One region of the Kinneretia sp. DJ1R-11 genome, then DNA from elsewhere that is predicted to be linked to it. Evidence: predicted binding sites of a transcription regulator. Region 1 holds the regulator's gene; the other holds the start of a gene.
What was found. The regulator LexA, encoded in region 1, represses DNA repair genes until DNA is damaged. The targets are predictions, from matches to a motif close to ACTGTATNNNNATACAGT.
Positions count from the first base shown of each region.

Region 2: a site for LexA is predicted at 4,251-4,268, ahead of recA (recombinase RecA). Genes of this name have one in related genera too.

Region 1 is NZ_JAJIRR010000016.1:49,650-57,113, forward strand. Features, by position in the region: gene purF (amidophosphoribosyltransferase) at 1-1,427, shown strand, start outside; gene LNV23_RS21050 (O-succinylhomoserine sulfhydrylase) at 1,451-2,668, shown strand; gene gltX (glutamate--tRNA ligase) at 2,665-4,098, shown strand; tRNA gene LNV23_RS21060 (tRNA-Ala) at 4,222-4,297, shown strand; tRNA gene LNV23_RS21065 (tRNA-Glu) at 4,418-4,493, shown strand; tRNA gene LNV23_RS21070 (tRNA-Asp) at 4,582-4,658, shown strand; tRNA gene LNV23_RS21075 (tRNA-Ala) at 4,815-4,890, shown strand; tRNA gene LNV23_RS21080 (tRNA-Glu) at 4,948-5,023, shown strand; tRNA gene LNV23_RS21085 (tRNA-Asp) at 5,112-5,188, shown strand; gene lexA (transcriptional repressor LexA) at 5,583-6,347, opposite strand; gene LNV23_RS21095 (asparaginase) at 6,464-7,414, shown strand; gene LNV23_RS21100 (organic hydroperoxide resistance protein) at 7,436-7,464, opposite strand, start outside.
Region 2 is NZ_JAJIRR010000001.1:723,847-731,310, reverse strand. Features, by position in the region: gene mrdA (penicillin-binding protein 2) at 1-793, shown strand, start outside; gene rodA (rod shape-determining protein RodA) at 790-1,950, shown strand; gene LNV23_RS03055 (sensor histidine kinase) at 1,941-3,446, opposite strand; gene LNV23_RS03050 (response regulator transcription factor) at 3,477-4,154, opposite strand; gene recA (recombinase RecA) at 4,310-5,353, shown strand; gene LNV23_RS03040 (regulatory protein RecX) at 5,470-6,090, shown strand; gene LNV23_RS03035 (DUF2889 domain-containing protein) at 6,305-6,907, shown strand; gene sucC (ADP-forming succinate--CoA ligase subunit beta) at 6,931-7,464, shown strand, end outside.

The DNA.
Region 1 (7,464 bases):
ATGCTGCGGGCATCGTCACGATGCAGGGCAACAAATGCTTCATGCACAAGGCCCGCGGCATGGTGCGTGATGTCTTCCGCACCCGCAATATGCGCGCGCTGCCCGGCTCTATCGGCCTGGGCCAGGTGCGTTACCCGACCGCCGGCAATGCCTACAACGAAGAAGAGGCTCAGCCTTTCTACGTCAATGCGCCCTTCGGCCTGGTGCTGGTGCACAACGGCAACCTGACCAATGCGCAAGGGCTGAAGACCGAGCTGTTCGACATTGATCGCCGCCACATCAACACCGAGAGCGACTCGGAAGTTTTGCTCAACGTGTTGGCGCATGAGCTGGAACAGGTCGCTCGCGATCTGCCGCTGACACCCGACGGTGTGTTCAAGGCGGTGCGAGCCGTGCACAAGCGCATCAAGGGCTCTTATGCCGTGATCGCTTTGATCGCAGGTCATGGTCTGCTGGCCTTCCGCGATCCTTATGGCATTCGCCCACTGTGCTTTGGGCAAGCGGCCGATGGCGAGTACATGGTGGCGAGCGAAAGCGTGGCCTTGGAAGGCAATGGTTTCCAGCTGGCCCGCGACGTGGCGCCCGGCGAGGCTCTCTTCGTGGACATGAACGGCACGCTGCACACCCAGCAATGCGCCGAGAACCCGACGCTGAACCCCTGCATGTTCGAGTTCGTCTACCTGGCTCGTCCGGATTCGGTGATGGACGGCATCTCCGTCTACCAGGCACGCCTGAACATGGGTGAGACCCTGGCCCAGCGTCTGATCTCGACCATGCCGCCCAGCGACATCGATGTGGTGATCCCGATTCCTGAATCGAGCCGCCCCTCGGCCATGCAGCTGGCCCATCGCATCGGCAAGCCCTACCGCGAAGGCTTTGTGAAGAACCGCTACGTTGGTCGCACCTTCATCATGCCGGGGCAGGGCGCGCGCAAGAAGTCGGTGCGCCAGAAGCTCAACGCCATCGGCCTAGAGTTCAAGGGCCGCAATGTGCTGCTGGTCGATGACTCTATCGTGCGCGGTACCACCTCCAAGGAAATCGTGCAGATGGCCCGCGAGGCAGGCGCACGCAAGGTCTATCTGGCCTCGGCCGCGCCACCGGTGCGCTTCCGCAATGTCTACGGCATCGACATGCCGACCAGCGAAGAGCTGGTGGCGCACAACCGAAGCATTGAAGAGATTCGAGAGTTCATCGGCGCCGACGCGCTGATTTACCAGGATGTGGACGCGATGAAGCGTGTGGTCGCGGCCCTGCAGCCCAACTTGCAAGGCTTCGAGGCCTCCTGTTTCGATGGGCGCTACATCACCGGTGATGTGACCGCCGAAGACTTCGCCAAGCTCGAGGCCCAACGCCGCAGCCAGGGTGATGAAGAGGAGGGCCCGGCGCGAAGCCGCTTGGCGCTGCAAAGCGGGGGTGATGGCCAATGAGTTTGAGCGATGAAGCCCGCCGCATGGCCCGCGCGTCGCTGCCCGAAGGCCTGCGCCCGGAAACCCTGGCGGTGCGCACGGCGCTGCCGCCCAGCCAGCACGGCGAAAACTCCGAGGGTCTGTTTCTGACCAGCGCCTATGTCCAGCCGGACGCGGCCACCTCAGCCCAGCGTTTCGCCGACTCGGAAGATTTCACCTACTCGCGCACCAGCAACCCGACGGTGCGCAGCTTGGAGGCACGTCTGGCCGCGATGGAGGGCACCGAAGCTGCCATCGCCACGTCCACCGGCATGAGTGCCATCCTGCTGCTGTGCATGGGCTTGCTCAAGGCGGGCGACCATGTGCTGTGCTCGCGCTCGGTGTTTGGTACCACCATCAATCTGTTTGCCAAGGAGTTCGGCAAGTTCGGTGTCGAAACGACCTTCGTTTCGCAGACCGACCTCGCGGAATGGCGCGCGGCCCTGCGCCCCAACACGCGGCTGCTGTTCGCCGAGACGCCGACCAACCCGCTGACCGAAGTCTGCGATATTCGTGCCTTGGCTGACATCGCTCATGGCGCCGGCGCGCTGCTGGTGGTGGACAACACCTATTCCACACCTGCGCTGCAGCAGCCCACGCGCTTCGGCGCCGATCTGGTCATGCATTCGGCAACCAAGTACATGGACGGGCAAGGCCGGGTCATGGGCGGTGCACTTTGTGGCCCCAATCGCTTGATCAAGGATGTGTTCGGCCCGGTCATGCGCACGGCCGGCATGGTGCTCTCGCCCTTCAATGCCTGGGTGATCCTGAAGGGTCTGGAGACCTTGAGCCTGCGCATGAAGGCGCAGAGCGAACAAGCCTTGGCCGTGGCCCGATGGCTCGAAGCCCGGCCCGAGGTGGCGCGTGTCTATTGCCCGTCTTTGCCCTCGCATCCCCAACATGAGTTGGCCATGCGCCAGCAGTCGGGGCAGGGCGGGGCGGTGCTGTCGTTTGAGTTGCGCGCCGACACGCCCGAAGCTGCGCGTGCTGCCGCATTCCATGTGATCAATAGCACCCGCGTGCTCAGCATCGCTACGAATCTGGGCGACACCAAGTCCATCATCACCCATCCCGCCACCACCTCGCATGGTCGACTCAGCGAGGCTCAGCGTCAGGCCGCCGGCATCAGCCAAGGCCTGATCCGCCTGGCTGTCGGGCTAGAGCATGTCGATGACATCACCGACGACCTGAACCGTGGCCTCTCCACTTTGAACAGCTTATGAGCCAACACGCCAACATTCCCGTGCGCACCCGCATTGCGCCGTCGCCGACCGGTTTCCTGCATCTGGGCACGGCCCGAACGGCTCTGTATTCCTGGGCATACGCGCGCCATTACGGCGGCAAGTTCGTGCTGCGCATCGAAGACACCGATGTGGCTCGCTCGACGCAGGATTCGGTGGAGCAGATCCTGGCATCGATGAAGTGGCTGGGCCTCGATTACGACGAGGGCCCGATCTACCAGATGCAGCGTCTCGATCGCTACCAGGCTGTTGCCGAACAGCTGATTGCTGAAGGCAAGGCCTACCGCTGCTACTGCACGCCGGCCGAGCTGGACGAGACTCGCGAAGCTCAACGGGCACGCGGTGAAAAGACCCGTTACGACGGCCGCTGGCGTCCGGAGCCCGGCAAGGTCTTGCCGCCGGTGCCGGCCGGCATCGCGCCCGTGGTGCGCTTCAAGAATCCACTGGACGGCGACGTCACCTGGGACGATCTGGTCAAGGGCCCCATCACCATCAACAACCGTGAGATCGATGACTTGATCATCGTGCGCCCAGCGGCCGCAGATGCGCAGGCAGGTAGCCTGGGGGTGCCGACCTACAACTTCGCTGTGGTGGTGGATGACTGGGACATGCAGATCAGCCACGTCTTCCGCGGCGACGAGCATGTCAACAACACGCCTTGGCAGATCAATATCTTCCGTGCTCTCGGTGCGCCGCTGCCTGCGTTTGGCCATGTTCCGGTGATTCTGGGTGACGATGGCCAGAAGCTGTCCAAGCGCCGCGGCGCCGTCAGCGTCACGGCCTACGAAGAAGGCGGCTATCTACCGGAAGCCATGCTGAATTACCTCTCGCGCCTAGGCTGGAGCCATGGCGACGACGAACTGTTCAGCCGCGAGCAGCTGGTGTCATGGTTCGATGGCAGCCATCTGAACAAGAGCCCCGCGCAATGGGATCCGGCCAAGCTGGAGTGGGTCAACAGCCAATACATCAAGCAGGCCGATGACGGTCGCTTGTCTGTTCTTGTGGCCGCTCAGCTGGCGTCACGTGGCATGCAGGCAGATGCTGCCAAGCTTGCACCGATGTGCGCCCTGTTCAAGGACCGTTGTTCCACGACTGTGGCGCTGGCCGATTGGCTGGCCATGTATTTCGGCCCGGTCAGCCCTTCGGCCGAGGACTTGGCTGCTCATGTCACTGACGCAGTGAAGCCAGCCTTGGGTACGCTCGCTGACAAGCTGCACGCATTGGCTGAGTGGAGCAAGCCCGCCATTGCTGCGGCCATCAAGGAAACCATCGCAGCTCACGGTCTGAAGATGCCTCAATTGGCCATGCCGGTGCGTGCTTTGGTGTGCGGCCGCGTGCAAACTCCCAGCGTCGATGCGGTGCTGGAACTGTTCGATCAAGAAATTGTTGTGAAACGCTTGCGCTCCTTGTGAAAAACATCCTATACTCTACGTCTTGCTTGAACAGCGCGAAACTTTAGATGTCTCGCGGTGCTTAGGGGAGTTGAAAGGTCTGTAGAGACTGCTTGACTGTCTGAAGTGCTGAAAAGAATCGTCGGGGGTATAGCTCAGCTGGGAGAGCGCTTGCATGGCATGCAAGAGGTCAGCGGTTCGATCCCGCTTACCTCCACCAAATTCAATATGGAGTTTGTGTGGCGCGCGGTTCAGGTGCAAAAGTTTTGCGATATACTGCAGAGCTTGAATATATAGAGTTGATTGCTGTATACTTTGCGGCAGTTAATAAGAAGGTTTAGTCCCCTTCGTCTAGAGGCCTAGGACACCACCCTTTCACGGTGACTACAGGGGTTCGAATCCCCTAGGGGACGCCAAGTTTGACAAGGCTTGGTAGTTATTGAAAAATAGCTACAAACTTGTTTGATGTGAGTTGGATTATGTATATAATCTGATTCGTCATCTGGAGTGGTAGTTCAGTTGGTTAGAATACCGGCCTGTCACGCCGGGGGTCGCGGGTTCGAGTCCCGTCCACTCCGCCAGCTTTTAAGCAAAGAATGTAGGTTCTTTGTTTGCGTTGAAGAAATTCGGTAAAACGAGTTTCAAAGGCGGCCAAGAAATTGGCCGCAGTTATTTGTAAGATTGTTTTGAAGTTTGACACGCTTGAATGGCGCGGCAACCGAGGTTCGCAAGGATCTGGGGGTATAGCTCAGCTGGGAGAGCGCTTGCATGGCATGCAAGAGGTCAGCGGTTCGATCCCGCTTACCTCCACCACCAAACGCTGTTTGGAAGTGGCGCGCGATTCAGGACGTGATCAGGCAAGAAGGATCAGTCCCCTTCGTCTAGAGGCCTAGGACACCACCCTTTCACGGTGACTACAGGGGTTCGAATCCCCTAGGGGACGCCAAGTTTGACAAGGCTTGGCAGTGCTTGAAACAGCGCTGCGTAACTTGTTCGGTGCAGCGCAATATCGGTTTCGGTGTTGTAGCTCATCTGGAGTGGTAGTTCAGTTGGTTAGAATACCGGCCTGTCACGCCGGGGGTCGCGGGTTCGAGTCCCGTCCACTCCGCCAACATAAAGATAAACCCCGCACACGAGAGTTTGCGGGGTTTTTTCTTGTCTGAACGATACTCGCTTCACAGTTTCGGCGATTTGCTGTTTGATATCAGTTGCGTACTGTGCAATATCCATGCGTGCAAGTGAATAGTGATGATGAGTCCACGCTTGAGCGTTGAAGGATAGCTACTGAGTTAAAACTTCAGACGAATTCGCGACGCCCGAATGTTTAGCACCAATGACCGAATTTATTCTGAAGTCGCCTCAAGCGTGTCGCACCCAATAACAAGAGCTCCCGCTAGGAGCTCTTTGCTTATGCAGACTAAGGTTTGCAGCTTCAAAGTGTCGCCCGCGGCTCGGTTGAATCGAGCGGGCGGAACTCAGCTTGCTTCAGTTCCCGAATCTGAGTCTCAACTGAACATTTGATTGCGAATCAAGCCCACAGCCAGACCCTCGATGGCGAAGCTTTCGTCGTCCGCAGCCACCTGGATGGATTCGAACTCTGTGTTCTCCGGCAGCAGTTCGATGCCGCTGCGACCGCGCTTGAAGCGTTTGACGGTCACTTCATCACCAATCCGGGCCACCACGATCTGACCGTTCTTGGCTTCTGATGCCTTTTGCACGGCCAAAAGGTCGCCATCCATGATGCCGATGTCTTTCATGCTCATGCCTTTCACTTTGAGCAAGAAATCGGGCTTCTTGGAGAACATGCTTGCCTCGACGGCGTAGCTTTGTTCGATATGTTCTTGCGCGAGGATGGGGTGACCCGCTGCAACACGCCCAACCAAGGGGAGGTTCAGTTGTGCGAGGCTGGCCAGCGGCAGGTCAAATTGTTGATGTTCACTGCCGCGTGGCGCGGCTCGGCCGCGCGCATATCCGGCCTGAAACTCGCGTGCTTCTTGTGATTCGCGGGCATCGCGTGCCGAGTTGAGCGCTCTCAATGTGTCAGACTTCAGGCGAATGCCACGCGAAGTGCCGCCAACCAGTTCGATGGCGCCTTTGCGAGCCAGCGCTTGCAGGTGTTCTTCGGCCGCATTGGCGGAGCGGAAGCCAAGTTCGGCGGCGATTTCGGCCCGGGTGGGTGGAGCGCCGGTGCGTTCGATGGCGGCTCGCACCAGATCGAGGATCTGCTGTTGGCGCGCGGTGAGTTTCGGGCTGTCTTCCACGGTGGTCATCCTCTGCTTGGAACTTGAGTGCCTGAATATTTATCCAGTGACTGTATTTTCATCCAGGAAATCTAAAATTGCAAAGCAAGCAAGACTCAAATGCAGTGAATGAGCCAGTTTCAGCAGTGAATTCAGGCTTGGTGGTGATTCTCGGGACCGGTGGAACCATTGCCGGTACGGCCAGCGATGCCTCGGACAATGTCGGTTACCAGGCCGCACAGCTCGGCGTAGGCCAGTTGATTGCCGCAATTCCTCCTCTCGCGCAGCGCCTTTTGGAGGCTGAGCAAGTGGCGCAGCTGGACAGCAAGGATATGGATTTCGCCACCTGGCAGTTGTTGGCCGAACGGGTGGCGGCCCATCTGGCCCGGCCCGAGGTGGCAGGGATTGTGATCACTCATGGCACGGACACGCTGGAGGAGACGGCTTATTTCCTGCAGCGCGTATTGGCGCCGGGCAAGCCGGTGGTGATCACGGCAGCGATGCGGCCGGCCACGGCCTTGCAAACCGATGGGCCTCAGAACTTGCTCGATGCGGTGACGCTGGCGGCTGAGGGTTCAGCGCCGGGTGTTTTTGTGGTGTTTGCCGGCAGCATTTATTCCGCCGAACAGGTGCGCAAGGTCCACAGCTACCGGGTGGATGCGTTCTCGTCCGCTGATGGGGCGCGTTTGGCTGCGGTAGAGGAGGGCGTCGTGCGCTGGTTCGCGGCCCGCCCGCAGCGCGATGCAGGCCCGGCGTTTGAGCTCGCTCTTTTGCGACGGCCAGCTTCGGCTTGGCCGCATGTGCAGATCGTGTTCAACCACGTCGGCGCCGATGGCTTGGTGGTTCGGGCCTTGTTGGCGCACGGTGTGGATGGGCTGGTGGTCGCCGGCACCGGCAATGGCAGTCTTTCTCAGTCGCTTGAGGCTGCGCTGCGGGAGGCCCAGGCACAAGGCGTGCGCGTGCTGCGGAGCACGCGCTGTGATGCCGGGCCAGTCACGGCGTCAACCGAGGCCTTGCCCAGCGCGGGCGCGCTGAGCCCGGTGAAGGCGCGGATCGCTCTGCTGCTGGACTTGATCTCAAACCCCGCGCAGCGCTGAACCGCGCCCCAAGCTTCGGACTCAGGCCAGGGTCAGCGTGACGTCGATAT
Region 2 (7,464 bases), on a different contig from region 1:
TGCCCGCAACCCGGCGAACCAGAAGTGGTTTGCCGGCGAGACCATCTCCTTGGGCATCGGCCAGGGCTACAACAACTTCACCATGTTGCAGATCGCCACCGCCGTGTCCACCTTGTCGACCGGCGGCCAGCGCTTCAAGCCGCGCTTGGTGCGCGAAATCGAAGATGTGGTGCGCCATGAGCAGCGGCGCGTTGCCAGCGACGCACTGCCGCCCTTGTCTCTCAAGCCTGAGCAGGTCGATGTGATCCGCAATGCCATGTACGGGGTGACTATCGAAGGCACCTCGCGCGCAGCCTTCAACGGCGCCGGCTATCGAAGTGGCGGCAAGACGGGCACGGCGCAAGCCATCGGCCTGCGCGCCGGCGAGCGCTACAAGGACATCAAGGCCGATGAGCGCAAGCGCGACCATTCGCTCTACATCGCCTTCGCGCCACTGGAAGCGCCCACCATCGCTTTGGCCGTGATCGTCGAGAACGCCGGCTTTGGCTCAACCTCGGCTGCGCCGATTGCGCGCCGGGTGTTCGATTTCATGCTGATGGGTCAGTACCCCAGCGAGGATGACATCGCCCTGACCCAGCTGGGCAAGACCACCGCGCCGGTGGGGCAGCCACGTCGCATCGAGCAGGTGCCCTTGCCGGGTCAGGCGCCGGCTGCGGCGGCGGTGGCCGCTTCGGGCAGTTTGCCGGCTGCCTCGGCTGCCTTGGCGCCCGCTTCCATGCCAGCCGCACTCTTGGCGGCCAGCGCTGCCAAGCCCGGCGCGCTCAAGCCTGCCGCCTCAGGAGCCCGCCCATGAGCGCCAACGCCTTCAATGGTCCGAACTGGTGGCAGCGCCTGCGGCCCTGGTTCAGCGGCTTCGACCTGCCTCTTCTGCTGGCCATCGCCTGGCTGATGGGTCTGGGCATGGTGTGCATGTATTCGGCCGGTTACGACCACGGCACGCGATTTGTTGATCATGGCCGCAACACCGTGCTGGCCATCGCCATCATCTTCCTGGTCGCCCAGGTGCCGCCGCAGCGCATGATGGCTCTGGCCATGCCGCTCTATGTGGTGGGGGTGACCTTGCTGCTGGCCACGGCCTTGTTCGGCATCACCAAGAAGGGGGCGACGCGCTGGCTCAGCATCGGTGTGACTCAGATCCAGCCCTCGGAGATCCTCAAGATTGCCGTGCCATTGATGCTGGCCTGGTGGTTCCAGAAGCGTGAGGGGCAGCTGCGTCTGCCGGACTTTGTGGCGGCTTTTGTGCTGCTGGCGATCCCGGTGGGATTGGTGGCCAAGCAGCCGGATCTGGGTACGTCCATCCTGGTGCTGAGCACCGGCTTGTATGTGATCTTCTTCGCCGGCCTGTCCTGGCGGCTGATCATCCCGGCCTTTGTACTGGCTGGGGCGGCCATCACCGCCTTGGTGATGAGCGAGGAGGCGATTTGCCAGCCCGATGTGACCTGGCCGGTGCTGCGCGAGTATCAGAAGAACCGGGTCTGCACCTTGCTGGACCCGACCAAAGACCCGCTCGGCAAGGGCTTCCACATCATCCAGGGCGAGATCGCCATCGGCTCGGGCGGCCTGACCGGCAAGGGCTTCATGAAGGGCACGCAGACCCATCTGGAGTTCATTCCCGAGCGCACCACCGACTTCATCTTTGCCGCTTATGGCGAGGAGTTCGGCTTGTTCGGCGCGCTCGGCTTGCTGCTTGGTTTCACCGCGCTGATCATGCGCGGCTTGATGATTGCATCGGACGCGCCCACCCTGTTTTCACGTTTGATGGCAGGCGCCATCACGCTGAGCTTCTTCACCTATGTCTTCGTCAATATGGGCATGGTCAGCGGCATCCTGCCCGTGGTGGGCGTGCCCTTGCCCTTCATCAGCTACGGCGGCACCGCCATGGTGACCTTGGGCTTCGGCCTTGGTCTGCTGATGTCAATCTCCAAATCGCGGCGCTTCAATCAGTCCTGAGCTGGCGCCATGGGCCGGGAGTGGAAACGCACCGTGAAGCGCGCACCCGGCCCCTGGCCATCGGCCTCTGGCTGCTGCCCGGGGCGGCGGGGTCGTGTGTCGTCCAGTGTCAGCTCGGCCTCATGTTGTTGCGCGATCTCGCGCACGATGGCCAAGCCCAGGCCGGAGCCATCGACATTGGTTCCCAGCGCCCGATAGAAGGGCTGGAAGACCTTGTCTCGCTCGCTCTCGGGAATGCCTGGTCCTGAGTCCTCGACCTGCAGCACACAGACCTGGCCGAAGGGGTCCTCGACGATGCGCACAGTGACCGTGCCGCCCGGCGGCGTGTAGAGCAGGGCGTTGTCGACCAAATTGCGGATCAGTTCCCGGATCAGCAGGCCATGGCCTAGCAGACTCAGGCTGCAGCCATCGGGCTCGGGGCCTTCGTAGCCCAGGTCGATGCGCTTGTCCAGGGCGCGTGGCACGAAGTCGCGCACGGTTTCGGTGGCCAACTCGGCGAGGTTGACCTCGCTGCGCTGCGCCGCATGTTCCTGGTCCTCGGCGCGGGCCATGGCCAGCAGCTGGTTGACCATGTGTGCAGCGCGCTGGCTGGAAAGGGCAATTTGCTGCAAGGAGCGCTTCAGCTCGGCCGGCTCGCTGCGCCCTTCGTCGATTTCTCGTTGGGCGAATTCGGCCTGGGTTCGCAGACCGGCCAGTGGGGTCTTGAGCTGGTGTGCGGCGTCGGCCAGGAAATGCTTCTGGCTGCTGATGGACTGGTCCAGGCGCGCCAGCAGGTCGTTGATGGCCCGGACCAGTGGCGCGACTTCATCGGGGATGCGCCGCTCGTCGATGGGGCTGAGGTCCGAGCTCTCGCGCGAGCGGATGCGCCGCTGCAGCTCGTTGAGCGGCGCGATGCCGCGCGCCAAGGCCAGCCAGACCAGCAGCACCGCCAGAGGCAGGATCACGAACTGCGGCAGGATCACGCCTTTGATGATTTCGTTGGTCAGGCGCGAGCGCTTGCCCAGGGTTTCGGCCACCTGCACCAGCATAGTCTGGGTGCTCCCGGCCATGCCCTCGGGCGCGACCCAAAGGTAGGCCACGCGCACGCGCTCGCTGCCCATGTCTTCGTCGCGGAAATGCAGCTCCCAGGGCACGATGACATCGTCCTCGGGCGGCACGGGCAGCTTGGCGTCGCCGTTGAGCAGCTCGCCGCGCAGGCCCAGCACCTGGTAATAGACCGTGTCGGTCTCGTCGGCGCGCAGCAGGGCGGCCGCTTCGGGCGCCAGGGCATAGCGCGAGCGCGCACTGCGCCCCTCGGCCAGCGGCGCGGCCGAGGCCACTTGCAGGCCCAGGGTGCGGGCCATTTCGCCGAGCTCACGGTCATAGGGCCGGCTGGCAATGCCTTGTGCCACCAGCCAGGTCAGGGCCACGCTGATCGGCCAGATCAGCAGCAGCGGCGCGAGCATCCAGTCCAGGATCTCACCGAACAGCGAGCGTTGGCCGGTTTCAGCCGCCATGGCCGTGGCTCCAGTCGTTGGCGAGGGGCATCAGGCGCCGGGCTGGATCTTCTCCAGGCAGTAGCCCAGGCCGCGCACGGTAGCAATGCGAATCGGGCCCTGCTCGATCTTCTTGCGCAGGCGGTGGATGTAGACCTCGATCGCGTTGTTGCTGACCTCTTCGCCCCACTCACAGAGGCGTTCGACCAACTGGTCCTTGCTGACGAGTCGGCCGGCGCGTTGCAGCAGGACTTCCAGCAAGCTCAACTCGCGCGCGGACAGTTCAATCATCTGCTCGTTGATATAGGCGACCCGGCCGGTCGCATCGAAGCTCAGCGGCCCATGCTTGATAACGCTGGACGCGGTGCCCAGGCCGCGTCGGGTCAGGGCGCGCACCCGAGCTTCCAGCTCCTGAAGCGAGAAGGGCTTGGCCATGTAGTCGTCGGCGCCCAGGTCCAGACCTTTGACGCGCTGCTCGACGCTGTCGGCTGCCGTCAGGATCAGCACTGGCATGGACGAGCCGCGAGCGCGCAGCTTGCGCAGCACCTCCAGGCCATGCAGCCGCGGCAGGCCCAGGTCCAAGATCACCAGGTCGAATTCGTGCGAAGCAAGGGCAGCATCGGCTTCGGTGCCGCTGCCGACCTGGTCCACCGCATAGCCTGAGGCGCGCAGGGAGCGCAACAAGGCATCGGCCAGAACTTGGTCATCTTCGGCTATCAGGATGCGCATGCGTTTGTCTCCGTTCGCTCTTGGGTATGGCCAGGGTCATCCATTCTATGGACAGCGCTTGCAGCGCCTGACTTGTTGCAGCTTGGTCGACAAACTACTGTACAAACATACAGATTGCGCCATAATCCGCCCAGACCTTTTCAGGAGAACAAATCATGGATGCCCCCGTCAAAGCGCTCAACACCGAAAAAGCCAAGGCTCTGCAGGCCGCTCTCAGCCAGATCGAGAAGCAGTTTGGCAAGGGCTCCATCATGCGCCTGGGCGAGGGCGAGGTGATCGAGGACATCCAGGTGGTTTCCACCGGTTCGCTGGGTCTGGACATCGCTTTGGGCGTCGGCGGCCTGCCGCGCGGCCGCGTGGTCGAAATCTACGGCCCGGAGTCTTCGGGCAAGACCACGCTGACCCTGCAGGTCATCGCCGAAATGCAAAAGCTGGCCGGTACCTGTGCCTTCATCGACGCCGAGCATGCCCTGGACATCCAGTACGCACAAAAGCTGGGCGTGAATCTGCAAGAGCTGCTGATCAGCCAGCCCGATACCGGCGAACAGGCCTTGGAAATCGTTGACGCCCTGGTGCGCTCCGGTTCCGTGGACCTGATCGTGATCGACTCGGTCGCTGCACTGACCCCCAAGGCTGAGCTGGAAGGCGAAATGGGCGACTCCCTGCCCGGCCTGCAAGCCCGCCTGATGAGCCAGGCCTTGCGCAAGCTGACCGCCACCATCAAGAAGACCAACTGCATGGTCATCTTCATCAACCAGATCCGCATGAAGATCGGCGTGATGTTCGGCAGCCCCGAAACCACGACCGGCGGCAATGCGCTCAAGTTCTACGCCTCGGTGCGCCTGGACATCCGCCGCATCGGCTCGATCAAGAAGGGCGATGACGTCATCGGCAGTGAAACTAAGGTCAAGGTCGTCAAGAACAAGGTCTCACCGCCGTTCAAGACGGCCGAGTTCGACATCCTCTACGGTGAAGGCATCAGCCGTGAGGGCGAAATCATCGACATGGGTGTGGTCGCCAAGGTGGTCGAGAAGTCCGGCTCTTGGTATGCCTACCAGGGCGAGAAGATCGGCCAGGGCAAGGACAACGCGCGCGAATTTCTGCGCGAGAACCCCGACGTCAGCCGCGAAATCGAGAACCGCATCCGCGAGTCGCTCGGCGTCGCGCCGATGAACAAGGCCGGCGGCGCGGCTGAGTAAGAGGGCGCGGCAAGAGCCCGGTGCCATGCGCCGCTCGGGCTCTTGCATCACGGGCTCCCTGCAGCCTGTCATTCCCTGTTGGTCGCCTGTACTTTCACGGCACTCCCTTCCTTTGCATGAAAGCCGGCAAGCCCCTGTCCCTCAAGGCTCGCGCCATTGCGCTGCTGGCCCAGCGGGAGCACAGCCGGGCGGAGCTGCGGCGAAAGCTGCTGCGCATTGCGCGCGAGCTGCGCGCGGCTCAGCAGCGCCAGGCAGCCGCCGCAGCTGAGCCTGCTGCATGCCTGGCTGTTTGGTTCGTGCCTGAGCCCTGCTCAGAAACAGGGGGCGATACGCTGGGTCAGGGCCAAAGCCCCGACGAAGACCTCGACGAGGATGGCGGTGATGCCGACCTCGGAGCTGAAGTCGATGCCCTGCTGCTGTTCCTGCAGGAGCGCGGGTATCTGAGCGAACAGCGTTTTGTCGACGCCCGCGTTCATGCCCGTGCGGCCCGTTTCGGCAGCCAACGCATCAAGTTGGAGCTCGCCCAGCATGGTTTGCAGCTCAGCGGCGACCAGCTGGCCTCGCTCAAGGACAGCGAGATTGAGCGCGCGCGAGCCGTCTGGCAGCGAAAGTTCGGCGGGCATTGGCCCGAGGATGCCGCCACGCGAGCCAAGCACGCCCGATTTCTGATCGGCCGCGGCTTTGGCGGCGAGTCGGTCCGGCGTGTTTTGCGCGGCCCGGTCGAGGCGGACGACTGAATCACTCGTATCGAGATAGTGGGTGCCAAGTCGCTTGACCCAGCTCAAACTTGTGGGCTTTGCTGACGTGTCACCACGCCTCCGGCTGTGGTGCCGACAGCTTCATGAAAGCCTTTGTGCAGTGCGACATGCTACATTCTCGCCCTGCGCAAATGCCCGGCGGGGTGTGGTTTGATGCCGTCCGCTGCGGGTTTGCGAAGCCGTTTTGCCACCCATGCCCCTCCCATTTCCCACTTCCGAGCGCCGTTTGCTGCACCGCCGCGCCATCGATGTGCAGATCTATGCACGCGATGACGGCCTCTATGAGGTCGAGGCGGGTTTGACGGACGTCAAGACGCGCGATCTGCCTTTGGCCAGCGGTTTGCGCTTGGCTGGCGATCCGATTCATGCCATGCAGCTGGTCTTGACCGTGGATGCCGACCTGCAAATTCATGCGGCCCGCTCCACCACCAGCTGGTCCCCCTATGCCGGTGTGTGTGATCAGCATGGTGATGCCTACGCTCGCCTGGTCGGCCTGAATCTGATGAAAGGATTTCGGCTCGGCGTCAAGGAGCGCTTGTCCGGCGTCAAGGGCTGCACCCACCTGACCGAGCTGTGTCAGATCCTTCCCACGGCTGTGATACAGGCCTTTGCCGGCTTGGTTCTCGACGTGCGCGAAGGCAGTGCCGACGGTCAGCCTCCGTTTCAGCTGGATCGCTGCCATGCGCTGCGTCGCGATGGCGATGTGGTCCGAAACCATTACCCTCGCTGGTATCGCAGCGCCGACGTAGCCGCAAGGCCAGCCGCCGTCGTCGCGATGCCCGCCTCCTCTTCCTGACTTTCCTCACAAGCGAGACCCCTATGAAGATTCACGAGTACCAGGGCAAGGAAATCCTGCGCCAGTTCGGCGTGCCGGTGCCGCGCGGCATTCCCGCATTCACGGTGCAAGAAGCCGTCGAAGCTGCACAAAAGCTGGGCGGCCCGGTTTGGGTGGTCAAGGCCCAGATCCACGCCGGTGGCCGTGGCAAGGGCGGCGGCGTCAAGCTCGGCCGTTCGCTGGAAGATGTGAAGGCACTCGCCGAGCAGATCCTGGGTATGCAGCTGGTCACGCACCAGACTGGCCCGGTGGGCCAGAAGGTTCGTCGCCTCTACATTGAAGACGGCGCTGACATCAAGAACGAACTCTATGTGTCCCTGGTCACCGACCGCGGCACCCAGAAGGTCGCTTTCATCGCTTCCAGCGAAGGCGGCATGGACATCGAAGAGGTCGCTCACTCGACACCCGAGAAGATCATCACCGAGATGATCGACCCGCTGGTGGGCCTGACCGCCGAACAAAGCAAGAAGATCGCCGCTGCCATCGGCCTCACCGGGGCGTCGGTCGACCAAGCCGTC